3 regions of the Paenibacillus sp. TAF43_2 genome follow, and region 2 is predicted to be linked to each of the others. Evidence: riboswitches for the same ligand, from Rfam matches in the RefSeq annotation. Region 2 holds a riboswitch; each other region holds the start of a gene.
The links. A riboswitch is a leader RNA that binds a small molecule or an ion and turns the genes downstream of it on or off. The one in region 2 is predicted to bind cyclic di-AMP.

Region 1 (5,732 bases), on a different contig from region 2:
TAGAAGCTGATCTGATTGTGTCTAATCTTGAGGCAATTCCAGCGCATCAGACACTGCTGCAGCATCATCCGAAATCGGCCGACCGCGTAAAGGATTTAGCAAAATACGAGCCTACTGTATCAGGACTTGTGCTGCTTCTTGGCGTGGATAAAGTGTATGATCAGCTTCTGCACCATAATTTCTTCTTCTCTGAAGATCCAGATAAAGAGTTCAACGATATATTTGTCGAAGGCAAACCTACAGATGATCCAACAGTGTACATCGGGGTTTCAAGCAAAACCGATCCAGGACAGGCGCCGCAGGGCAAAGAAAATCTATTTGTGCTTACTCATGTGCCGCCGCTCAAACCTGGTGAAAGCTTCGAGTCACAGAAGGCGGCTTACAGAGACCTAGTTCTGAATAAGCTCGAACGTATGGGACTAACGGCGCTGAGACAGCATATTGAGTTTGAATATACCTTCACTCCAGATGATATCCAGCAGCTTTATGGTTCTAATGGCGGTTCCATCTACGGCATTGTAACGGACCGCAAGCTTAACGGCGGCTTCAAAATTCCAAGCAAAAGCAAGCTGCTCGATAATCTTTATTTCGTTGGCGGATCAACGCACCCCGGTGGCGGCGTCCCGATGGTCACTTTATCCGGACAACTCACCGCTGACCTCATTAAAGAGCAATTGAGCATTGCTGCAAAATCCGTCATGTAGACAGATTAATTCAAATAAAAAACCTCTAATCCGTTATCGCGGATTAGAGGTTTTTATCTATTGATTAATTATTAAATAAGTTCAAGGACCATTCCGCCTAATGCGCCAGCCACAACAATCATCCAAGGTGGTAGCTTCCAAAAAACAAGCATAATAAACAATACGGCAGCCAAAATAAAATCACCGGACTCTACTATCGCGCTAGTCCAAAGCGGATCATACAGTGCAGCAAGCAATATGCCAACTACAGCGGCGTTAATGCCAACTAATGCACCTTGGATTTTTGAGTTATTTCGCAACACATTCCAAAACGGCAATGTTCCAGCAACGAGAAGAAATGCCGGCAAAAAAATTGCTGTAGTTGCAACAATGGCTCCAGTTAATCCACCAGAAAGAGTACCAAGATAACTAGCGAATGTAAAAAGTGGACCAGGCACAGCCTGCGCAGCGCTATAACCTGCTAAAAAATCCGATTCATTAACCCACCCGGTAAAGACAACTTCATTCTCAAGCAGCGGCAGCACAACATGTCCGCCTCCAAACACCAATGAGCCTGCACGATAATAGCTATCGAACATCGCTATCCATTCCATATTTCCCCATTGCCTTAGAAATGGCAAAACAATAAGCAGCGTGAGAAATATAACGAGGCAGGAGATTGCAAGGGAACGGCTAATCCGAATGTTCAAATCAGGAGTACCCTCGACTGTTTTCTTATGATATAACCATACCCCGATCAGCCCTGCTGCAGCAATAATGATCACTTGACTATAGACCGTTTGCCAATATAACGTTGCCGCAGCAGCGATGACTGCTATCGTAGCTCTGTTTCGATCCGGTGTTAGTTTCTGTCCCATCCCTAGAATGGCATGAGCAACGATGGCAACCGCTACAATTTTCAATCCATGAATCCAGCCTGTGTTTCCAAGATCAAATCCTTGCAGCAAAAAAGCAAAGGCAACTAATGCAATGATCGATGGCAGTGTGAATCCTAACCAAGCCACTAGTCCGCCCAATAACCCAGCCCTAACTATCCCTATACCGATCCCAACTTGACTGCTGGCTGGCCCGGGTAGAAACTGACATAAAGCAACGAGGTCTGCATAACTTCGTTCATCCATCCATTTGCGGCGACGAATATACTCATTGTGAAAATAACCCAGATGGGCTATCGGACCCCCAAATGAGGTAAGTCCTAGTTTAGTTGATACAGCTAGTACCTCTACTAAAGATGCGATTGTTCCTCTTTTCAATCCTATAGCCTCATTCCATTACTCATGTTATTTACATTGTAAGCTTGCGAATTATTGGCTTACAACCCTTTAACAAATACTTAATAAATGGTTACATAAAAAAAACCACCTCGTAAGGTGGTTTTTAAAATCATTACGCTTTATTTAGACTCCATCATCGCAGCAAATGTATCTTCCGTTACGACACGCCTTGCTGTTACATAACGTTTTGCATAATAAGAATCGTTAAGGTTTGTAATTGTAACCCCTTTGCTTGTAGAAGAATGAGCAAATTTCCCATCCCCAATGTAAATGCCCGCATGAGAAACGCCTTTGCCGCTTGTGTTGAAGAACACAAGATCACCCACGCGTAGTTCATCTTTATTAACCTCTGTGCCTGTGTCTGATTGCGATTGCGATGTTCTAGGCAGCTTTACATCAAATTGATTAAAGATATGCAGAATAAAACCCGAGCAGTCAAACCCTTTGCTCGTTGTGCCTCCCCATTTATAAGGAGTTCCAACAACCTCGCTTATGGAATCCGTAAGCACAGACTTGGCCGACTTATCTGCAAGCACGCTTCCTCCTCCAGTAAGCAGCAGCAAGCAGGATAACAATAAAATAAAACCCTTCTTCAAAACAACTTCTCCCTTCGGTGCCTACGAGGTTAGCTTATGGGTTCGGTTGAAGATCCCTATGCTTAAAAACATACATTAAGCAATTCACCCTGGGTGGTTCCCCCGTTTCCGATATACAGAACTCGGCATGTCAATAAACCTTATAGTATCGTTAAATTCGATTTTTTTTACCATAATCCTGCAATTGGTTTATTAGAATACTTTCATTTTTCTTCAATATTATTATTTATTTAGCTGTTCACTACATGATTTTTGTCAAAAGTGCTGGTTTTTTTGTAATTAAAATAGATGAATTTCCAATCATATTTTCAAAATATAACGGTTTAAACACAAAAAAAGAGTATCCGTATTTTCATACAGTTACTCTTTCTAGTTAAGCAAGTTTCGCCAAAATATCGACCTTTTGCCAAGAACGTCTCCTCCATCTGTAGAGCATCAGTAAAGCTCTTATCCATTCATCGATTGAAAAGGCCAGCCATATTCCTACCAACCCCATGTCGAACACAATCCCGAACACGTATGCCAGCGGCACACTAATCCCCCACATGGATACTAACCCGGCAGCAACTGGAAATTTCACATCTCCAGCCGCATTTAGACAACTGATAAGCACCATGTTGCAAGCCCGAGCCGGCTCCAGCATAATCGATAACAACATGAGCTGCTTGCCTAACAATATAATTTCCGCATCATTAGTAAAGAGGCTGAGCAATAGAGCTGAGAAGCTATAGATACAAATACCAAGCGCAAGAGAAATGACGAACGCCAGCTTCAAACTTTGCATACTGGATCGATAAGCATCATCCTTCTGATGGGCTCCAATCAGATGTCCAACAATAATTTGCGTTCCTTGACCTATTGCCATTGAAAAAACAAAAACAAAAGAAGTTATGCTCTGCGAATAAATTTTTGTCGTTAACGCTGTCGTACCGATCAGCGTGACTAAATATGTGATTACAACCTGTGAAAGATTATAAGAAACATGCTCACCTGCCGAAGGAATACCTAGTTTAAATATAAGGCCAATATTTTTTCTTTGAAACTTAAATGGACTAATCAAGCCAACCTTATACTCCAAGCTTCGAATACATAAAATCAAATAAGCGGTCATCCCTATGGCACGGGTTATCCATGTAGATGCTGCTACTCCTTCTACACCTAAATTAGGTAAGCCGAAGGGCTCCATCAGCACCAGATAATTCAAGGTAATATGAAGTACATTAATCCCCAATGCGATGAACATCATTTCTTTCACAATACCGCGGCATCGTAAAATAGTACCTAACGTCATGCTTATTGCTGTGATGAAGACGGAGCTGCCAACAATTGATAGATAGCTGACTCCTTCTGCCATCACATCCTCGGGCACTTTAAAAAGCGCTAAAAACACGTCGGCATAGACAATCAATCCTACGCTAGCTATTAAACCGAGCATGACATTCAAAGTAAGCGCCGTTCTCCCGATTCGATCAGCGCCATGCAAGTTGCCTGCGCCGAGCCATTGATTGAGAATGACACTTGTACCTACCGTAACAAATCCAAACATCAAGCCCACTACAACTAAAATCTGATTAGCTATCCCAACCGCTGCCACTGCTCCATCAGAGTAGCTGCTTAGCATCATCGTATCGACCGTTCCAATCAGCATCCCAAATAAAGCTTCAATAAAGATAGGCCATGTTATCGAGATGATGCTCTTTTGGCGCGGATCAACCTGTTTACTCATTCAAATTCACATTCTTCCTGTTCGTGTACTACCCTGCTGTTATCGTCAGACTACTGTTATCATGTTTGAGAGTACACCCTATCCAACAAATAGGGGTTGAGAGAATGCGCCAAAACCGCCTTCCAAATAAACTGCCGCCCTTACGTAACCTTCATCACCACGACACTTGTAACTAACGCTATTGAAACGACCAGAAGTCTCGTATAGTACATTTCCGTCTTTGCCAAACAAGGTTGCGTATTTGTACATCCGGTCCAATCCTTCACTCGCAAGCAGCTTAAACTCAATCGTCCCATCCGCTGCTTGAATCGACTCAAACCCATAGCCTGTGGAAACATAGAAGCTTCCGGATTTCATCGCTGAAGTAATACTCTCATTGGTGTTTTGCTCTGCAAGCACCATATTCCAAGTTCGTTTCTCTTGCCCATATACATGAAAATCGTCTCCGCCAAACCCCCATACTTTTCGCCCAGCTGAGAGCAGCGCATCCCATTTGTCGAACGCAATGTCGAACGCTGGATTTCCTTCGCCATTTACGATCTCGATTCCGGTGTAGCAAGGCATCGCGAGCATATCTTCAATCGGCCAATACTGCGAATAATAACGATTCGGATGTAAGAGTACGCTCATTCCCCCTTGCTTCGTGCAAAGGTCAGAAAACTGCTGATACCTTTCTACCGAAAACTCGTTTGAATAGTTGTCCATCATCGAGCGCGGAGGGTTAATGAGAAGCATATGCCTTTGCGGACTGCTAACCTCCATCGCTTCGAATACAGTCGTGATTGAACGCTTCCCTTCATGAACGGTAATGTAATCATGGTCGGAAATACCGAGGAAATCGTATTGCCCATACATCCGGTAAACTGTCTCAAGCGTTTGAGAGCCGCAAGCACTATTTGTTGTATGGTTATGGAAGCTCCCTTTCAGCCACATGCCCTCTTGTTTATCATAAGGATTTGAAATGATTATTTGTGTCATTCACTATGTTCCTCCGTTCCTGCCTTATTCTTTGACCGAACCGATCATAACGCCTTTGGCAAAATACTTCTGAATAAATGGATAAATCATAATAATCGGTGTGATGACGATAATAATTGTCGCCATTTTCAGCGAGTTTCCTGTCACCTGAATTTTGTCCAGCATTTCATATTGCGTCGATCCAGCCGCTTGCTCGAGCGTATTTCGAAGCGCATCTGCCCGGGTCAGCATTTCCTGCAGCAATGTCGATAAAGGCCGCAGATTGCTCTCTCGAACATAGAAGGCACCTGTAAACCAATCATTCCAATGCCCCACTGCGTTAAATAACGCGATGACAGCCACAACCGGCCTGCTGAGCGGCATGATCACCTTCATGAAAATTGAAAAATCATTATATCCATCAATTCTTGCAGATTCTTCGAGGCTCGGACTGATCTCTTGGAAGAAAGTCCGC
Region 2 (13,666 bases):
GATCATGGAATACTTTAACCAGCTCAAGCGCTTTATCTACATCTTGGATGTAGCAAGCAACGCGAATCAGATCAAGCAAGCTCTCGCTGCGCGGCAAAATGTCGTTCTCGTCAACACGACCGATATCAACAAGTGCGGAAAGCTTCGTATTTCCTTTGTTAGGGATAACTTTTTTCAAGAAATCATCATTTAGAAAACGCCAAGGTCCTGCACTTTCAGCACCCTTAAGCAGTTTTGGAGAGTTTTTGTAGCCGATTTCCATATAATCGACGCCGGCTTCGTTCAAGCTTTGGTACAAATGCTGAACGAACTCGACACTAAAATCCCAATTATTTACGAGTCCGCCATCACGGATCGTGCAGTCAACAATTTTACAGTGGCTTGTTTTTGATTGCATGCTTTGTTACTCCTTTGATGTGAACATGAGTTCATTTTATCTCATCATACTTGAAAAGAAAGAGGAACGCAAAATAATTTTGTCGTTTTATGGTTAATTTAGAAGCAGTTTTGTCTACTCTGCAAACACCTTCTAGGCCAGCGATAGGACATCTACTTTGACTATTATGACCTATGTTCAGACAAAAAAGCCGTCTCAACGAATTAACGAAGAAACCGGCTTCTTTGGCTGCTTTCACAAATAAATTATTTAACAAGCGTTTGAGGCTCTTGTCCATAATGACCCGATCGCTTCATTTTCGTTTGGATATATTTTTCATTATAAGTAGAGGAATTGCCCCATAATGGCACTCTTCCCGCCACGTTCATGCCAGATTTGCGCAGTGCATCCACTTTCCGCGGATTGTTGGTAATAATCGATACCGGGTGCTTCCGCAGCAGCTTCAGTACAGCAATTGCATCACTATAATCGCGTGAATCATCTGCGAAACCAAGCTCTGTATTCGCATCAACCGTATCGAGCCCATCCTCTTGAAGCAGGTAGGCAATCGCTTTACTGAACAAGCCGATTCCACGGCCCTCATGATTGGCTAAATAAAAGAGCGCCCCCGTGCCGTGCTCTATTATGATCCGCATCGATTGCTTTAACTGAAAACCGCAATCACATCTTGCGCTTCCGAAGATATCGCCTGTATGGCAGATGCTGTGCATCCGAATTAGCGCGTCTTCATTATTTTCAAAATCGCCATATACGAGAACGCTTGATTGCTGCAGATCCGCATAAGAGAAACGATTTAAATCATCAACGAGCTGCTCGGGAGACAGCTCCTCGCCTGCTTCTTTGCGGAGCCAGCTATACCAATGAAAAATCTTAGTTTCTCCGTCAAGGTCGACGGGAAGCTTCACAGGACCGATCACATAAATGTCATCATTGCCGCTTTGCGTTCGTTTTAGTTTGTTCTTAATAAGTGCTGCTATATTAGGTTTAATCATGCTAGTTCACCTTCTCTAAAAGTATACGCAATTAAAATTGCATGCATAAGTAGCTTAGCGTACCAAATTCATAGCTTCGATAAATGACCTTTGGAGCTGACTCCTGGCTGCCGCTTCCTAAAGCTATATATAATGGAACAAAATGTTCTGCACGGGGTACTGCCATTTTAGCATGTGGAGCAAGCTGTTCATACTGAAATAGCGAATTTGTATCGTGCTTATTCATTTTTTCTATTAGCCAATCATCAAACTGGACAGCCCAGCTCTCCGGCTCCTTCTGTCCCCAGTTTACAGCACGAAGATTATGAACGGTCACGCCGCTGCCAATGAGCAAAATATTTTGTGAGCTCAAGCTGCGCAGCGCCTCGCCAATTCGGAACTGCTCCTCCGGAGCACGATATGGATTTACAGAAATCTGCACGACAGGAATATCTGCCTTCGGGAACATATGCTTAAGCATCGTCCATGAGCCATGATCCAGTCCTCTTTCATTATCATATGCTACCTGAATATTATTTTCGCTCAGCAAATGGCCAACATGCTCAGCGACTCTTACTGAGCCTTTAGCAGCATATTTGATCTGGTAGAGCTCATCAGGAAAACCATAAAAGTCATAAATCGTTTCATATTCATCATCCTTGGATGAAATCGTAACGATGTCCGTCTCCCAATGCGCCGTGAAAATAACGATCGCATCCGGCTTTAGACTGGCACCTGTTTGTTTCAGAAATTCGCTATATTCATTTTGCTCGACAGCGAGCATCGGTGATCCATGTGCTAGAAATAAAGGATTCATTGCGGTACCTCCTTAAATTCACTTACTATTTGTAACTAATTATAATTTTATAACTAAAGATAGTCAAGTAATTAACAATATCCAAGTGTGCTTGTATAAATAAGATATTGGAGTTATACTTATTAGAAGTAAAAAGAGGTGATGCGCATGGATCAAACTAACCTTTGTCCCCGTTTTCAGAAGGGAATGGAACTTATAAGCAAGCGTTGGACCGGCCTTATCATATTCCAGCTTTTGTCCGGCCCGCAGCGCTTCTGCGCCGTTCAATCCGCCCTTCCGATCAGCGGCAGATTGCTGTCAGAACGTTTCAAAGAGCTTGAGAATGAAGGTATTGTCGATAGACATGTTTACCCTGAAATACCTGTACGCATAGAATATTCATTAACGGAAAAAGGCCTTGCTCTTGAGCCGATTATCCGTGAAATACAAGTGTGGTCTCAAGACTGGATTGAACCGATAACCAAAGTCTAATCCAGCCTACAAGCATAAAAGGGATTATCTGCTCAGCGAGGTTTAAGCGCTGACTAGATAATCCCTTTTTTTAATGTTTATCCGTAATCCGGTTCGCCACAATGAGCATATCCATATGACGGCCGGATTGCAGCAATTCACGGACGATATTGCCGCGAAAGCTTGCATACCACGCCTTTCTGCTAGGCTGCCCGACGATAAGCTGCGTTGCTTTGATGCGATTGGCTGCCGTTAGAAGTGTACCTGCAATATGCTCCCTGCTCTCCGCTTTGGACATTTCAAATACTCCGCCAAGCCTCTCGGTCAGCTTCATCAACAGATCACGCTTATTGATCGCCTCGTCTGTCCAAGGTGCGCCATCCTGCACATGATGCACATGCCACTGCGCCTTCAGCCGATACGCAATGCGGAAGCCCCGCCGAATAAGCCGCTCTGCGTCCACGAGAATATCGATGCCAACAAAGATGACCTCTCTTCGGCGCAGCGTTCCACGCAGCGTCTGATTGCGATCCCATGCTTCAAGCCGTTCATCCACATCATCAGCAAGCTCGCGAAGGGCAAGCTCTCGCAGCGCAATTAAATTGCCTGTCGTAAAAAAAGCACCAAGCGCTTGTTCCACTTTAGCTTTGGCATATATTTTCCCATCTCTCATACGCTGCTGCAGCATTTGCGGTGTCACGTCGATCAGCTCTACTTGATCTGCCAGCCTTATGATCGCATCGGGTACCGTTTCTCTAACACGAACGCCAGTAACCTGTTCAATGGCGTCATTCAAGCTTTCAATATGCTGTACATTCATCGTCGAAACAACCGATATTCCCTTCTGCAGCAAATAAATGACATCCTCATAACGCTTCTTCCTCAAGCTGCTCGGCACATTCGTATGAGCTAACTCATCCACCAGCACAACATCGGGATTTCTGCTAACTATCGCTTCAACATCCATCTCTTCGAGCTGAGTACCTCGATATTGAATCGTTTGCCTAGCGATAATCGGCAGCTCTCCAATCTGCTTCAATGTATCCTCGCGCCCATGTGTTTCCACGATGCCAATAACGACATCTATACCTTTCTGATACATCATGTTCGCTTCAGCAAGCATCCGATACGTCTTACCGACGCCTGGCGCCGCCCCGATATACAGATTGAAGCTGCCTCTTCTGATGGATTCCATTTGCTGCTCGCGCTCATCTGGGGAGAACCTTCGAAACAACGCTTTTCGAGAATCACTTCTTTGCTTAACAGGCAAAATCCGCTCGCCTTCTTGCTCTGAGCGGTCTGCCATAAGAAATAAATCGATCTGCCTCAGCTTGCGCAGTACGCTGTCAACAATCGAGCCCTGTTTGAGCTGCTGCCATCTGCTCTGCTTGGAATGGCCCATAACGATGCGAGTAACCTGGTGCTCCTCCGCATACCTTACTAGAGCAGACGGCAAACGACGGCGGCTTTGCAACGGCAGCTCCTCAAATGTACCCCCTACTTTAACGGTAAGCTTCTTTATTGAAGCTTTAAAAGCATGCTCTTCCTTGGTCAGTTTTTTTTGCGGCTCTTTAAAGGAAACGACTACGACATCTCCATTAAGCCTGCGGGCAATTTGCTGTCCTCTTCTTACATATAAAGAGCCGTTCCAATGATATTGTGCGGTAACCAGAATACGCTCGGAAGCACCCGACGGACCCGTGAGCCCCATCTCCTCCCGATGCTTCTCCAGCGACTCATTGACTCCCTCTGCGACGAGCCGCAGCGACAGCTCTCGCAGCACCGCAAGATTTCCCCGAAGGGAAATTGCAGGATCGGGCTTTACGCCAAGCGTTCCATCCTCAAACCGCTTTAGCATCGTTTCAGGCGATACATCAATCAGCCTAACCTCATCAGCAAGCTCAAGCGTATGAGCAGGAACGGTGCAGCTCGGACGAATCCCCGTCCATTTGAGAACAGCCTGATCTACACCCTCGAGCTCATACACATTGATTGTCGTAATAACGCTTATGCCCTTGCCAAGCAAAAAAATAATATCTTCTAGCCGCGTTTGAAACATTGCATCTTCTCGATTGCGATGGGCTAGCCCATCGATGAGCAGCACCTCAGCGTCCCTCTTAACCAAAGCATCCAGATCAAGATCCTTTTGCTCTGCACCATCCTTCTGCCAATGGATGCTTGGCACACGCTCGAAAGGTTCAATCAATTCGAGCGTCTCCGGACTCTGCGGCCTAGGAACCGCACAAAGAACAACATCAATGCCATCTCGCTTCAGCTCTGTTCCTTCTCGCAGCATATGATACGTTTTGCCTGAACCGCTTACCGCTCCAATGAGTATTTTCAGACGTCCTTGATGCAGCTTTGCGATGGAGAGCAGCAGCTCCTCTGGCGTTTTCTTTTTCAGTGGAGCCATATGGCTATTCCCCCAACATTTTTGACAATGCGATATTCAGCTTCAACACATTAACCCGTTCGTCACCGAAAACGCCTAAATCGCGTCCTTCCGTATTTGATTTAACCAATTGCTCAAGCTCTGCTGGCGATACGCCGGTCAGCTTGCTGATTCTTGCGATCTGTACATCAGCCGACTGTGGCGTAATATGCGGATCAAGGCCTGAGCCCGAGTTCGTAATTAAAGCGATCGGCAGCTGGGAAACCGGTACATCTGGATTTTGTGCCTTCCAAGCTTCAATCGAAGCTTTGGTTCTTTCGATTAAAGCTGGATTGGATGGTCCAAAATTGTTCGATCCAGAACCGGCAGCATTATAGTCAATGCTTGATACACGTCCTTGAAACCATTTCGGATCAACAAAGCTTTGGCCGATCAGCTCTGAACCAACGACTTGGCCGGAGCTATCCTTTATAAGGCTACCATTCGCTTGCTTAGGGAACAGCAGCTGAGCTGCTCCCGTGCTTGCAAGCGGATAAATAATGCCGCAAATAATCATAAATATGATGCTGATTCGTAAAGGTATCATTAAAGACGACAACTGAAATCGTGAAGCGTTTTTCGCTTGTTCATTCATATAGGTAAGCCTTCTTTCGTGTATGGTTATATTAAATCCATAAATGCACTGCAAAGTCGATGAGTTTAATGCCAACGAACGGAACAATGACACCGCCCAGACCATAAATGAATACGTTGCGGCTAAGCAATTTGGCTCCGCTCATCGGTTTGTACGCTACGCCTTTAATGGCAAGCGGGATAAGCAGCGGAATAATAATGGCGTTAAAAATAAGCGCCGACAGTATAGCAGACAATGGAGAGCCTAAATTCATAATATTTAGAACGCCCATCTCGGGAATGGCAAGCATGAACATCGCTGGAATGATTGCAAAATATTTGGCGATATCATTAGCGATACTAAAAGTCGTCAGTGCCCCTCTTGTCATAAGCAGCTGCTTGCCTATAGCAATGACTTCAATAATTTTGGAAGGGTCCGAATCCAAATCAACCATATTGGCAGCTTCTTTTGCAGCAATCGTCCCGCTGTTCATAGCAAGACCCACATCCGCTTGGGCAAGTGCAGGAGCATCGTTTGTACCGTCACCAGTCATCGCAACCATTTTTCCTTCGGCTTGTTCACGGCGTATAACCGCTATTTTATCTTCCGGCCTACTCTCCGCAATAAAATCGTCGACTCCCGCTTCATGTGCGATGGTTGCTGCAGTAAGCGGATTGTCTCCCGTACACATAATCGTTTTGATGCCCATTTCACGCAGCTGATCGAATCTTTCCTTCATTCCTGGCTTAACGGTATCCTTCAAATAGATAACACCAAAGATTTGGTTATCAACAGCTACTGCGAGCGGTGTACCGCCTAATGTAGCAATCGTATTCGAAATATTATCCAAATCGGATGGGATGGTTCCCCCCTGAGAAGCTACCCACTTCCGAACCGCATCGACAGAGCCCTTCCGAACTCGGCGGCCGTTTGCCAGATCAATACCGCTCATTCGCGTCTCTGCTTTGAATTCAATAAATTCGCCGCCTTCCGCAAGTGAAGCATCATAGCTTAAGCCCTGCTTCTTCATCCATTCAAGCACAGATCGGCCTTCAGGCGTTTCATCCTTAAGCGAGCTAATAGACGCCCAACCCGATAAAGCTTGAAGATTGCTGCCTCCGACAGGGACAAGCTCGCTTGCCATCCGGTTGCCGAACGTGATCGTTCCTGTTTTATCCAAAATCATCGTATTAATGTCGCCTGCTGCTTCAACAGCCTTACCTGACATAGCCAGTACATTAAACTGAGTTACTCTATCCATCCCAGCAATGCCGATTGCTGATAATAATCCGCCGATGGTCGTCGGAATCAAACATACGAGCAGCGCGATTAATACTGGAATTTCTAAGTGGATACCCAAATAGTCAGCGATTGGTGCCAACGTAACGACTACAATTAAGAAAATAATCGTTAAGCTAGTCAAAAGTGTATTGAGCGCAATTTCATTAGGCGTCTTCTGACGTTTCGCTCCTTCAACAAGGGCAATCATCCGATCGATGAATGACTCCCCAGGGTCACTCGTCATGCGCACTTTAATTTTGTCACTCACAACCCTTGTACCGCCTGTAACCGAGCTGAAATCTCCTCCAGCTTCTTTAATAACTGGCGCCGATTCACCTGTAATCGCTGATTCATCTACGGAAGCCAGCCCTTCAATGACCTCGCCATCACCAGGAATCATCTCACCTTGGGATACGATGAAAATATCGCCTTTGCGGAGCTCCGTTGATGATACGACTACGATAGAGCTGCCGACGAGCTTATTGGCGCTCATTTCCTGCTTAGATTTTTTGAGCGAATTGGCCTGTGCCTTGCCCCTGCCCTCTGCAATGGCTTCAGCAAAGTTAGCGAACAGCAGCGTGAAAAGCAGGATGAAAAACACGGTAATATTAAAGCCTATGCGTTCTTGAGAATTAAAGTAATTTGGAAAAATAGTCATCAGCAGAACGATAACCGTCCCTACCTCGACAACAAACATAACTGGATTTTTCATCATCGTAACTGGATTTAATTTCACAAAGCTATCGATGACGGCATGTTTAACCGCATCTCCCGACAGTAAATTATTCTTCTTATTTTTATTCATTATCGTTCACCTCATCCGTTAGCGGAGTGTCAAATATTCTGCAACCGGCCCAAGCACGATGACCGGCAAGAAGGTTAATGCACCAATTAAAAGAACAGTACCAATTAGTAATATAGTGAAAAGTCCATTATCTGTACGGAACGTCCCGATTGTTTCTGGAACAGGCTGCTTGCGAACAAGAGAACCTGCAACCGCAAGCATCGCAATCATCGAAATATAACGGCCGGTCAGCATGACTAGCCCAGTACTAATATTCCAGAACGGCGTATTGTCGCCTAATCCCTCAAAGCCGGAGCCATTATTCGCTGCCGATGACGTATATTCGTAAAGCACCTGGCTAATGCCGTGGAACCCTGGATTCGTTATCGCCCCGTGACCCAAATCCGTCATAAAAGCGATGGCGGTGGGCACCAATATAATGAAGGGATGAACTAGAATCGCTATCGCTATCAGTTTCATTTCTCGCGGCTCTACTTTTCGTCCCAGAAACTCTGGCGTTCGCCCAACCATCAGCCCGCATATAAACACAGCTAGTATGGCGTACATGAGCATATTGATAAGCCCTACTCCCTTGCCTCCAAAGACGACATTAAGCATCATTTCAGCAAGCGGGACCAAGCCGCCAAGCGGTGTAAGCGTGTCATGCATATTGTTGACGGTACCCGTTGTCGCAGCGGCTGTTACCGTTGTGAACAGTGCCGATTGCGCGATACCGAACCTTACTTCCTTGCCTTCCATGCTTCCTTGAGTAGCGTCGATTCCTAGTGCGCTCATAGCAGGATTGCCTGTTTTCTCCGATGTGTAAGCAAGGCTTAGAAACACTAGAAACAGACACATCATGGCGGAGAATACAACCCAGCCCTGCTTTTTGTTTTTAGCAAAAAGCCCAAATGCATAAGGCAGCGAAGCCGGCAGCGCCCACATCGACAAGATTTGAATCACATTCGTTAATGGATTTGGGTTTTCAAATGGATGAGCCGAGTTCACTCCAAAAAAACCGCCGCCGTTTGTGCCCAAATGTTTGATGGATTCAAGCGAAGCTACAGGACCGATTGCAATTTGCTGCATGGCTCCCTCAAGCGTTTTAATTGTAAATGTTGGATCAAGTGTTTGCGGCACCTGAAGAGCGACAAGCACTAGCGTGATAATAAAGGAAATCGGAAGAAAAATTCTTGTGTGTGCTTTTACAAAATCCTCGAAAAAGTTGCCGATCGTCGTTCCTTTACTCGTAATCCCACGAACAAACGCGATGGCAACAGAGAAGCCCGTCGCCGCTGACGTGAACATCATCATCATGATGACCGCCATTTGAGAGAAATAAGATAAGGCGCTTTCCCCGCTGTAATGCTGAAGATTCGTATTGGTAATAAAGCTGATGACTGTATTGAAAGTCAGTGTAGGCTCCATGGCTGCCATGCCATTTGGATTAAACGGCAGCGCATTTTGGAACCGCAATATCAAATAGCTGAAAGCAACTAAAATTAAATTGGTTGCAACAAAGCTGAGTGCGTATATTTTCCAGCTCATGCCCTCTCTTTTTTTGAGACCAATAAGCTTAAATATAAATCGCTCCGTCCCTCCGAATACTTTGTCTAACCGATTGTGTTCATTGGAGAACACATGATAGACGTAAGTACCAAGCGGCTTAACTAACAATACAAGAACGGCAATGACGATAAGCAATTGTAAAATATCCATCTTGTAAATCCCCCTCTATTAAAACTTCTCCGGATGAATTAACGCATAAATCAGATAAACGAAAACAAATACAGCCGCTATCGCTATGACAGTCATAGGCCTTCGCCCCCTGTTTTCTCAATAACACTGGAGCACCAAGTTAAAAATCCGTAAAATAAACCGAAGCTAGCTAACAACGCCCCGAACATATAAAAATCCTGCATGTAAACCCCTCCTGCATTATTTGTTGCTTAATAGAAAACCGACTTCACCGGTATGAGAGAATACGATATGATCCGCTCCGAGCCCCTTGTAAATAGCCCTTGGATTCCACTGCTGTGTGATGACGTAAATGGACTTTGAGGTCCAAGCTCTGCAGCACTGTACAAAGCGGCAGCTAAGCGCCAAGCTGCTCTCGAATATAAATACCTCGCTAATGTTCATCGAAGGAACATTCCAGCTTTGACGATCATTCGAATTGATGTACAAAACATTGCTGATACCCTGCTTGCGAAGCTGTTTTTCTTCCTGTTTGCTATTGGTCAAAACGATAAATTTTAATTGATGAAACTGCAAAGTTCGTATGAATGATTGGCCAGCCTCGTTTAGACCAGCAACAATAATATGCTCTTCCTGCAACCGAATTCTCCTCCATATGGTAAAAAAGGCAACAAAAAAGAAGCCTTGGGATAAGAGGAACTTTTCCCGCGGCTTCTTTGCCCGCAGCAGAATAAGCCGCGGGAAGCACGATGGCTGTTGCCTCTCTCGAGTACACTTACGAGGTTAGCTGTCGGATTCGGGCCTTGAGAGTTGCCCTACGCTTGATCATTTTCAAGCGATTCACCCCATGAAGCGAAGTCGTGATTACACACGAATCGTTCGTTGGTTCCCCCGTTCCTGCTGCTGCAGGACTCAGCGTTTTCTTACATTTTGTAGCAAATTAAACTTTTTTGGGCACAAAAAACCACAGAGGTCTATGACACTCTGCGGTCGAAGTTAATCGATCACAAGCTTCATCATTCCTCTCTCGGTCCACGCTTACGAGGTTAGCTGTCGGATTCGGGCGGTGAGAGTCGCCCTACTTTGACCGGTATCCATGGCACCTGTCAAAGATTCACCCCTGCTCTGCGTTTGTTCGACTCTCACATCGAACAGGCGCATCGCGTCATTATTGGTTCCCCCGCTTCCGCTTTCACGGAAACTCAGCGATCAGTAAATCGAAACTTATTTATAAATCCTGTATCGAATATTACTCCTCGCTATAAATACTGTAAAGGCAGCCTGCTGCCTAATTTAGCCAGTTTCAGCCTTGCAGAGCGATTCGCAACGCTTACATTCATTTCGATCTCTCGATATCTCACTATTTCTCAGTTTTACTCTTGTTTTCAAAAATAGTGTTCATTCCCTTTCTAACGATTTTATGCGTGAATAATCAGATTTCTCTATAATCGAGAATGGAAGAGAATAAACGAGTATTTCGAAGAATTACCCTTTTTTTACTGGCATAACGAATGGATTTCTTTTAATTTGGCATATGGCTGCCTTTTCACGATATACCACAGTTTTACAATAATTCATTTCGGGTTTACCATAGACGGCAAGCCAATATGGCTGAGTATTGTCGGTGAATTATTCAAATCGAGGAGAGATCTCATTGATGTCTACACCAGTTGAAGTACCCTTGCCAAGCTTGGAAAATCATCCTGCTGCCTTGTTTGAAATTAAACGAATTCAAATGTTTGTGCTGCCGGCTTCCATGCTTGAATCTAATGGTTACCGTGTTTGCCTAAGGATCTCCACTGCTTATGGTCATGGCTGGAGTGAGCTGTTTATTAAAAAATCCGAGAAGCCTCGCGACTGGATCAGATGGAGCAGTATGCTGCTGAGATTCATCGGCACTCTTCCTCTTACTTCTCCTTTGGTTATTCAAACAGATCCAATGATGAAGGACGAGCGTATATATCATTTGTTTGCAGCCGCTGCTTTGCATATAGAATCCATTCATTACACTTTTCCAAACTGTGAATATGACCGTGAAGAGCATACTTTATTTAAACAAGCTGTCTCCTATGCATCGTTATTTTAAGCAGTTCTGATTTACAGATGCGCTAATGAAGGGTATAATTAAGAGTAAACTATTTACGCTGAATTTTTCGAATGAAAAAGCGGGGGAACCATCGCGATCGATCGAAATCGATTCGCAAGGGGTGAATCCAGGGATTTGTAACCCTGGTAGGGCTTTCTCTCTAGCCCGAATCCGACAGCTAACCTCGTAAGCGAATAAAGGAGAGATGTATATGTTGACAAATTGTGCACGAAATCTGCATCTTTTTACGGAACAGACCCCTTATTTATCTGTCACACGAATCGAGCTATTCGTCATTCCTGCTCTTGCCGTCGATTCTGCAGGCCACCGGGTATGTCTTCGTTTAACAAGCAATCAGGGCTTCGGCTGGAGTGAACTATTTGCCAGCGACACAGAAGAGCCCATTGACTTAGAACGATGGAGCGACCTGCTTCAGTCTTTTATCGGCAGCATTCCTCTACCACCTCTTAACCAGTATCACTATGACAAAACGGATCAGGATGGGCGCGTTCTCGACTTATTCGTCTCCGCCGTCAAGCATGTCCTAGCACAATCCGCCGATGCAGCCCCGTACAGCAACGACCATGAAGAGTCTGTTTTGCGTCAACGTTCCGTCTCCTACATCTCTTTGGATTAATTTCGTTCATAAGAAAAAAAAAGGCAGTCCAGAACAGATAACCTAGTTCTGGACTGTCTTATTGTATTTAGGGTTTAAACCTTCGCTAATGCAGCACGCTGCTCTCTGACTTGGTAAGTAGCCAGCATCATGTTGCGCAGTGAAGCAACCGTTTCCTCCATTCCGCGTGTTTTTAAGCCGCAGTCCGGATTGATCCAGAAGAGCGTAGGATCTAGCACTTTAATGGCGCGCTCGATCATGCTGACCATTTCTTCCACGGACGGTACACGCGGGCTGTGAATGTCGTAAACGCCCAAGCCAATGCCTTGGTCATAGGTGTTCTCCTCAAAGCTATGAATCAGCTCGCCATGGCTGCGCGAGGTTTCAATGGAGATGACATCCGCATCCAGCGCAAGAATGGAATCGATAATATCATGGAACTCACAATAACACATATGTGTATGAATTTGTGTTGTGTCACGCACAGCTGAAGTCGATAGACGGAACGCATGCACGCCCCATTTTAAATAAGCATCCCAATCACTGCGTTTAAGCGGCAAGCCTTCTCGCAAAGCTGGCTCATCAACCTGGATCATTTCGATGCCTGCAGTCTCAAGCGCCTTTACTTCCTCTGAGAGTGCAAGCGCAATTTGGTATGCGACCTGCTCGCGTGTGATATCGTTGCGGACAAATGACCAGTTCAAAATCGTAATCGGACCCGTCAGCATCCCTTTTACCGGACGGCTTGTCAGCGACTGCGCATACACGCTTACGGTTACTGTCATTGGTTCAGTAAATACAACATCGCCATAAATGACCGGCGGCTTTACGCAGCGGGAACCATACGATTGAACCCAGCCGCCTTTTGTAAATGCGAAACCATCGAGCTTCTCTCCGAAAAATTCGACCATGTCCGTACGCTCAAATTCACCGTGAACGAGGACGTCAATGTTAAGCTCTTCCTGGATTTCAATCCAATTTTTAATTTTATCGTTGATAAAGGAAGAGTAGTCCTGTGAGCTGAGCTCGTTTTTTCTCCATTTTTGCCTTGCTTGACGTACATCCAGCGTTTGCGGGAAGCTGCCTATTGTCGTTGTTGGAAGGAACGGCAAATTCCACTTTTGCTGCTGCAGCTTTTGTCTCTCCGCAAATGGATTCTGCCTCGTTGAAGGATGCGCCGATACCACTGCTGCATCAGCAGCTTGACGTTTGCGGGCAGGAGAAATGGATAAATGATGAATCCGCTCGCCGTTAAGCTTAAGCTCAAGCTTGCGCAGTTCTGAGATGTCCGCCGCATTTACAGTCGCTGTTTCACTTAGCCACACGATTTCATCCAGCTTTTCTTCCGCGAATGCAAGCGCCTCACGCAGCTCTACTGGCAGATTGGTTTCGTTTTTTGCCGTTACCGGCACATGCAGCAGGCTGCATGACGATTGAATGATCGTGCGCTCAGCTGGAATGTATGCCGAAAGCTTTTGCAGCAATTCGAGCTTTTGCTTATAGTCTGAGCGCCAAATGTTGCGTCCATCTACAAGTCCGATACCAGCGAGCTTATCCTTCG
Region 3 (6,883 bases), on a different contig from region 2:
TCTTTACGGACGGCAAGCCAGACCGCAAGGAGTACCGCAAATACAAGGTTAAGACAGTACAAGGTCCAGATGATTACGAAACGATGCGCGAGGTCATACGGCGCCGCTACGAGCGTGTGGTGAAAGAGGAATTAGCTCCGCCGGATCTGATTGTAGTCGATGGGGGCAAAGGGCAAATATCTGCCGCGCTCGACGTGCTTGAGAATGAGCTTGGATTATACATCCCAGTTTGCGGTCTTGTGAAGGATGCGAAGCATAAGACAGCGCAGCTTATGACTGGAGATCCTGCAGAGATAGTTCCTTTGCCAAGGGACAGCCAGGAGTTTTATTTGCTGCAGCGCATTCAAGATGAGGTGCATCGCTTTGCGATTACATTCCACCGCGAGCAGCGCGCCAAGTCCATGGTGGAGTCGAAGCTCGATTCGATTCCGGGCATTGGCGAGAAACGACGCAAGCTGCTGCTCAAGCATTTTGGCTCGATCAAAAAAATAAAAGAGGCCTCAGTCGAAGACTTCCGGCCTCTATCTATTGGTGATAAATTAGCTTCGCAAATTATAGCTGCTCTAGGGGAGGAGTCGTCGTCATAGACGGCTTCTTCTCTTTTTTGTGACTTAAATATTTTAGAACAAATGCAATCAGTACCGGCAGCACGGAGAAGAAAATAGCCGAGATTATGTTCGGTGCTGTTCCAATAGTGAGCAAGGATAGGCCAACTGCAACGCTGTTGAAGATGGCGTGGGTGAACATGGCTGTAATGAAGCCGTATCTGACGAAGATAAAGCTGAACAATAGCCCGATAATCATCAACTCAAACAATCTCGTGGTGGATGGATAAAAAGGATACATCACATGGCCGAGCGCCCAGAAGAAGGTAGGCAGCAGTGCAGCGGCAAACGTGTTTTTAAACCACCTGCGAAATAGTCCAATACCGAAGAAGCGGAATACGGCTTCTTCGCCAATTGCGGCAGCCCAAGCAAGCACGGGCATCAGCCAAAGAATACCCATATTGTATGGGGATTGCGAGGCATCTGATGTTTCCCAAGTGCCAATGGACAGCTTCAAGGCGATAAAGATAACCGATTGAATTGCGAATAGGATGATCGCGAATAAATAGGACAAGCCCACGCTGCGCCAAACATAATCGCCATACCCTCTCTGACCAAAGCGCGGCCATAAAGCGCGGCCCTGCGCCTTCCAGAGGCCATCTCCGGCAACGATGGATACATAAATGGAACCTGCCATTGGAATTGCTAGCAGAACACTTACGATGGCAGTGATCGAAACGGTAGCGCCTGCCATATCCGTCTCGCCGAGCGTAGCCCGAATACCATCCAGAACGTTTAAATTCATGATCGTATAAGTAATTAAATAAATGATCGTTAATACGATTCCGTATTTAAAGGATGTATGCTTTCGATATAAAACGGAGTAAATAATAGCTAAGACGAATAAAACGAAGCTCATGAACAGATAACCGATTGATGTAAGGTACCCAGCTATTTTATCTTGTTTCTCTACATAGTTTATGTAATCGGAGGGAGCCACGAATGCCGGTTTATATTTAGTAATGATCGTACGGTCATTCACGACAAGAGCGTTAACCAATACGTTAAGATGAGCATTTTTAATGGAATAACCTGCCGGAGGCTTGGGCTGCCAATCACCATTAGGCAATATTTGCCCGCCTATGAATTCAGTACCGCTGAAATTTTCTGCAGTTAGAAAGGCGATAGCTTCTTTTGCTTTATCTAAATCTGACAGCTGTTCACCCTCAAGCTTCAAGTTCCAAGCGACTATTTTCCCGCTGTGCATATGCAGATAAACATATCCGCTGCCGCCGCCTATGAACTTAAGATCAACTTGAAACGTATCTGTAGGAAACCTAGGGTCGTATTTATCCGTATATGATTTGACCAGCTCATATTTAGATAAGTAGCCATTCATAATTTTATCGGTTTGATGTACGGCTTTAGCCGATTTCACCTTCAAGCCTGTTTCTTTTTCAACAAATGCAGACGCCTTATCCGCCGCCGCTGATTTCGTAATGACCTTGGTATTCATTTCGCCAGATGAGATGGCTGTAATCATTGGAACGATTTGTACGGCGCCATAAATAATAAAGCAAGCAACTGCTGCCCATATAAATCGTTTCCATTCATTGGGTTTAATAGAATCAATCATAGTTTCACCTCAACTGTCTTCATGATAAATAGCTCATTTTATTACCTTAACATATGAATCCCTAAATTATCCAATGAAAATGACCGTTTGTTTTCAAAAAAATGCGAAATAACGATGTCCAGCAAGCTAGCTATGCGCTGGTTCGTCCCATTGCCCTAATTTGAGCTAATATCGTCCTGTTTGTCATAAACGTCACCTTTATATCAGGAGTGCTTAGGGATTATAATCGTTATCGTCATACTAATTGCATAGCATAGCCGAATTTCCTAAGGAAATCGGGGGAACCATAAAGTTATCCAGATGGATGAACAAGCTTAAAAGCAAAGCAGTTCAACATTTGATAGCATGGGGTGAATTTTAGCGGTGAAGCTTCGTCTTCTTCCGCTGAATAGGGCTGCCTGTCCAGGCCCGAATCCGTCAGCTAACCTCGAAGGCGTATTGGAACAGGACTCATCGCACGAGCACTTGAGTTTCCAGTGCTTTTTTTTATGCTTAAAAACAATAAATGACAATATGACATAATCAAAAAGAAGGGTAATGAATGAAGGTTGATTGGAATGTTATGAAGTGGTCACCTCCGCGTATTCTGGTAAGTGGATTCGCTCTTATTATATTGCTGGGTGCCTTATTATTATCCATGCCTTTTGCATCGGTAAGCGGCGAGAGATTGCCTTTTATAGATGCACTGTTTACTGCAACCTCGGCAACCTGTGTAACTGGGTTAGTTGTCGTTGATACCGGAACTTATTTCTCTATATGGGGCCAAATCATATTAATGTGCTTGTTCCAGCTTGGAGGACTCGGATTTATGACGATGGCAACGCTGGTAGCGCTCGTGCTTCGCAAGAGGATTTCGCTGCGTGAGCGGCTTTTGCTGCAGGAATCGATGAACCAGACGAGCATGGAAGGCATCGTGCGTTTGATTAGGCGAGTAATTGTTTACTCATTGACAATAGAGCTTGTTGGCGCTGTGTTGTTTGCTTCGAGGTTTGCATTTGATATGCCGCTGGGAAAAGCGATGTATTTTGGAGCCTTTCACGCGGTTTCATTGTTTAATAATGCTGGTTTTGATATCTTTGGGAACTACCGCAGCTTGACCTTATATGTCTCTGACCCAGTCGTTAATATTACAGCTATGATGCTGATCATTTCGGGTGGACTCGGCTTTGTCGTTATGTCGGATCTGATGGAATTCCGCAAAAACCGCAAGCTGTCGCTGCACAGCAAGGTCGTTCTATCGATGACAGGGACGCTTATTGCAGTAGGGACACTCGTCATATTTATTTTTGAATTCTCTAATTCGAAGACATTGGGCTCACTGGACTGGGGCGGGAAAATATTGTCCTCGTTCTTCCAATCAGTAACGCCGCGGACGGCAGGAGCCAATACGCTTGATTATACGGCTATCCGGCAAGCGACAATGTTTTTCACCATTATATTAATGTTTATTGGGGCCTCGCCCGGCTCGACGGGCGGCGGTATCAAAACAACAACTTTTGCAACGCTGGTCGGCGCTGTATTTGCAATGATTAGAGGACGAGAGGACATCGTTCTTTTCCGTTACAGATTAGGCAAAGACAGAATTTTTAAAGCACTCACGATTACTTTGATCTCTTTATCGCTTGTCATTATCGTAACGATGATTTTGTCGATGACGGAGGATCAAGCTTTTATAAAGCTATTGTTTGAAGCGACATCAGCATTTGGAACAGTAGGATTATCCGTTGGTGTTACACCAGAGCTGAGCATTGTTGGGAAAATAGTCATTGCATTAACCATGTTTGCCGGAAGACTTGGACCCCTGACGCTCGCATACGCGCTTGGGCCTCGTACAGAGAAAGAGCTTTATCGGCATCCAGAAGGCAAAATTACGATTGGATAGGAGACTTTGCAAGTGGGAATTAAAAAGAAACAATTTGTCATCATCGGCTTAGGGAGATTTGGTTCGAGCTTAGGGCGCGAACTCGTCCAGCTTGGCCATGAGGTGCTTGGAATAGATAAGGATGAGGAAGCCGTTCAGGACATGAGCGGTATTCTAACCTATGCTGTATCAGCTGATTGTACGGATGAAGAAGCGCTGCGCTCCTTGGGTGTAAGAAACTTTGATTGCGGAGTTGTCGCGATTGGCGATGACATTCAATCCAGCATTTTGACAACCATACTGCTTAAGGATTTGGAAGTGAAGCAAGTTGTAGCGAAAGCTTTGACTGAACTGCATGGCCGGGTACTTGAGAAAATCGGTGTCGACCGCGTGGTCTATCCTGAGCGCGATATGGGTATTCGAGTTGCGCATCAGCTTGTATCCCCAAATCTATTAGATTATATCGAGCTTTCCAAAGAGTATACGATCGCCGAGCTTGCTGTACCGCAATGCTTGGATGGCAAGTCATTGCATGATCTTAATCCGCGAGCTAGATTTGGATGCAGCATCGTAGCCATAAATAAGCCAAATGGCATCATCATCGCACCGACAGCAACGGATGTCCTTTCACTTCGTGATGTCATGGTTATTATAGGAACAAATGAGCAAATAGAAGACTTCGAAGCATCCGTTATCCGTTAATTGTTTTATGTAGTGGAAGAGGCTTATTATTAGAAAAAGCAGATTAGGCTGAAATGGATTTGGAAGTGTAATATTGGAAATGCTGAAGGACAGCAGCTATTTTAAAAGCTGCTGTCCTTTTTGCTGGGGAAGCCTGCTGCAAGCTCGTTGATCCAAAGACGAACGGACGGGCTGAGGGCGGCCGAATCCGCATGAATGAGCGAGGTGGTGCGCTTTGTATCCTCAAGTTCTCGAATGGGAATGACGGTAAGATCATTGTCTTCAAGCAGTTGATTGCGCATATACGATTGAGGCAGGAGCGTCGCAGCACGGCAAGTATGCAGCAACCGAAGGATAGCTTCAAACGAATCAATTTCCATCCGCACATCCGGCTGAAGATGATATTTGTCAAACAGCTCGTCGGTCAACAACCTGTACCAAGTGCCTTTGGAGAACAAGATCATCGGCATGCCGGTCACATCCTGTATACCCAGCGTGCCTTTATCGGTAATGACCTGATTGCGAGGCACCACGAGCGATAGATGATCCTCAAACAGCGGAATGCACCGCAGTGTTGAATCCTCAATACTAGAGGCGACAATGCCGATATCGGCTTTGTGATCTCGCACGAGCGATACGATTTCATGCGTCTTGCCGGTAATCGCTTTAATGTCGATCTCCGGATGGGTAGAAGTTAAGCTTTGAATGAGATCGGGCAAAGTCGTTTGAAGCGTCGTCAAGCTTGCGCCAATGGTAAGGGTCGTATGTCCAGCCGAGGTGAACTCAGAGACGGTTTGCAAATATTTGCGATGAAGCTGGCGAAGCTCCAAAGCATATTCATAGGTCAATTGCCCAATTCGAGTAAGCTCCAGCCGCTTTCCGATGCGATGAAACAAAGGAGAGCCCAGGTCCTGCTCAAGCTTGGCAATTTTGCGAGAAAGTGCAGGCTGAGACAGGTTTAGCAAGGCGGAAGCCTTGTTCATACTGGACTGTTCCACAATAACGGTGAAGACATGCATCTCTTCATTCATGAATGAAACCCCTTATGTCATTTTGTTATAAGAAATTATAAAAAATAAGCAATTCCATTATAAGCTTAAAAGGAGTAGGATGGGAAGTGTGGCTAATATGTGTCGAGTTTTGTTGACGGACATACATGCTGGGGTTACAATGTAGAATGATTTGCCAAGCGTAAACTGCTGATGACAACCATTGGCTGCACAGCACCTCGTTTGCGCTGGAATATAAGCAATGTATAAAGGGGAAACCGATACATTCTTATATTTTAAGAAAAAGCATGCTAGCACTCACAGTTTTGAAAGGAGAAGGAATGACATGAAAGGAAATTCGTATTTCTCGCGCAAGCTTCACTCGCTTCTCGGGATCATTCCACTCGGCGGATTTATCGTCGTGCATGGTCTGACTAACTACCAGGCGTTTGAACGCGGGCCTGAAGGCTTTGACAAAGGCGTAACTCTCATTAACAGCATGCCCGTGCTGCCGCTGCTCGAGATTTTCGGCATTTACCTCCCGCTATTGTTTCATGGTATTTACGGCTTGTATGTCGCTTACCAATCGAACACGAATACGGGACGTTTTAAGTACGGCCGGAACTGGGCGTTTACCGCTCAACGGGTAACTGGGGTAATTACTTTTGTATTCGTTTTCTGGCACGTATATCAAACTCGGATTCAAGTTTATCTCGGCCACATCACCCATGAGGAACTGGGATCAACGATGAATCAAATTGCGAGCAACCCTACTTACTTCGTACTTTATGTTATTGGTGTATTAGCAGCTGTTTTCCACTTCAGCAACGGCCTTTGGGCGTTTCTGATCAGCTGGGGCATTACGATTGGCCCGAAAGCTCAACGCATCTCTTCATATATTTGCATGGGCGTTTTTGTAGTCGTATCAGCATTGTTCATTCTTTCGCTTATCGCATTTAGCGGAGATCAATTCAAAGAAGCTGCAAGTGCTGCATTGGCACTTACGAATATCGGTTAGTTTGTAGACAAGGAGCGAAACGTTATGGCTAAAAATAAAATTATCATCGTAGGCGGCGGTCTTGCAGGCTTGATGGCTACCATCAAAGCAGCAGAAGCTGGCGTTCACGTTGATCTGTTTTCACTAGTACCGGTCAAACGTTCCCACTCAGTA

Region 1: another riboswitch for cyclic di-AMP. It lies ahead of AB4Z17_RS24465 (C40 family peptidase); the one in region 2 lies ahead of AB4Z17_RS02525 (NAD-binding protein).
Region 3: another riboswitch for cyclic di-AMP. It lies ahead of AB4Z17_RS15030 (TrkH family potassium uptake protein); the one in region 2 lies ahead of AB4Z17_RS02525 (NAD-binding protein).

Annotation. Positions count from the first base shown of each region.
Region 1 covers NZ_JBFRDK010000144.1:120-5,851, forward strand. Annotated here, with positions in the region: partial or broken gene AB4Z17_RS24455 (phytoene desaturase family protein) at 1-704, shown strand, start outside; gene AB4Z17_RS24460 (chromate transporter) at 776-1,963, opposite strand; gene AB4Z17_RS24465 (C40 family peptidase) at 2,098-2,574, opposite strand; cyclic di-AMP (ydaO/yuaA leader) riboswitch at 2,578-2,712, opposite strand; gene AB4Z17_RS24470 (MATE family efflux transporter) at 2,948-4,300, opposite strand; gene AB4Z17_RS24475 (phosphoesterase) at 4,379-5,278, opposite strand; gene AB4Z17_RS24480 (carbohydrate ABC transporter permease) at 5,303-5,732, opposite strand, start outside.
Region 2 covers NZ_JBFRDK010000006.1:1,145-14,810, forward strand. Annotated here, with positions in the region: gene AB4Z17_RS02480 (aldolase catalytic domain-containing protein) at 1-397, opposite strand, end outside; gene AB4Z17_RS02485 (GTP cyclohydrolase II) at 643-1,389, opposite strand; gene AB4Z17_RS02490 (DODA-type extradiol aromatic ring-opening family dioxygenase) at 1,421-2,185, opposite strand; gene AB4Z17_RS02495 (winged helix-turn-helix transcriptional regulator) at 2,333-2,656, shown strand; gene AB4Z17_RS02500 (histidine kinase) at 2,727-5,048, opposite strand; gene kdpC (potassium-transporting ATPase subunit KdpC) at 5,053-5,661, opposite strand; gene kdpB (potassium-transporting ATPase subunit KdpB) at 5,693-7,726, opposite strand; gene kdpA (potassium-transporting ATPase subunit KdpA) at 7,745-9,424, opposite strand; gene kdpF (K(+)-transporting ATPase subunit F) at 9,443-9,520, opposite strand; gene AB4Z17_RS02525 (NAD-binding protein) at 9,644-10,042, opposite strand; cyclic di-AMP (ydaO/yuaA leader) riboswitch at 10,161-10,331, opposite strand; cyclic di-AMP (ydaO/yuaA leader) riboswitch at 10,423-10,621, opposite strand; gene AB4Z17_RS02530 (hypothetical protein) at 11,061-11,489, shown strand; cyclic di-AMP (ydaO/yuaA leader) riboswitch at 11,536-11,697, shown strand; gene AB4Z17_RS02535 (hypothetical protein) at 11,701-12,126, shown strand; gene metE (5-methyltetrahydropteroyltriglutamate--homocysteine S-methyltransferase) at 12,201-13,666, opposite strand, start outside.
Region 3 covers NZ_JBFRDK010000060.1:5,938-12,820, forward strand. Annotated here, with positions in the region: gene uvrC (excinuclease ABC subunit UvrC) at 1-587, shown strand, start outside; gene AB4Z17_RS15025 (CPBP family intramembrane glutamic endopeptidase) at 553-2,181, opposite strand; cyclic di-AMP (ydaO/yuaA leader) riboswitch at 2,427-2,632, shown strand; gene AB4Z17_RS15030 (TrkH family potassium uptake protein) at 2,723-4,063, shown strand; gene AB4Z17_RS15035 (potassium channel family protein) at 4,082-4,744, shown strand; gene AB4Z17_RS15040 (LysR family transcriptional regulator) at 4,846-5,754, opposite strand; gene AB4Z17_RS15045 (succinate dehydrogenase cytochrome b558 subunit) at 6,059-6,730, shown strand; gene sdhA (succinate dehydrogenase flavoprotein subunit) at 6,755-6,883, shown strand, end outside.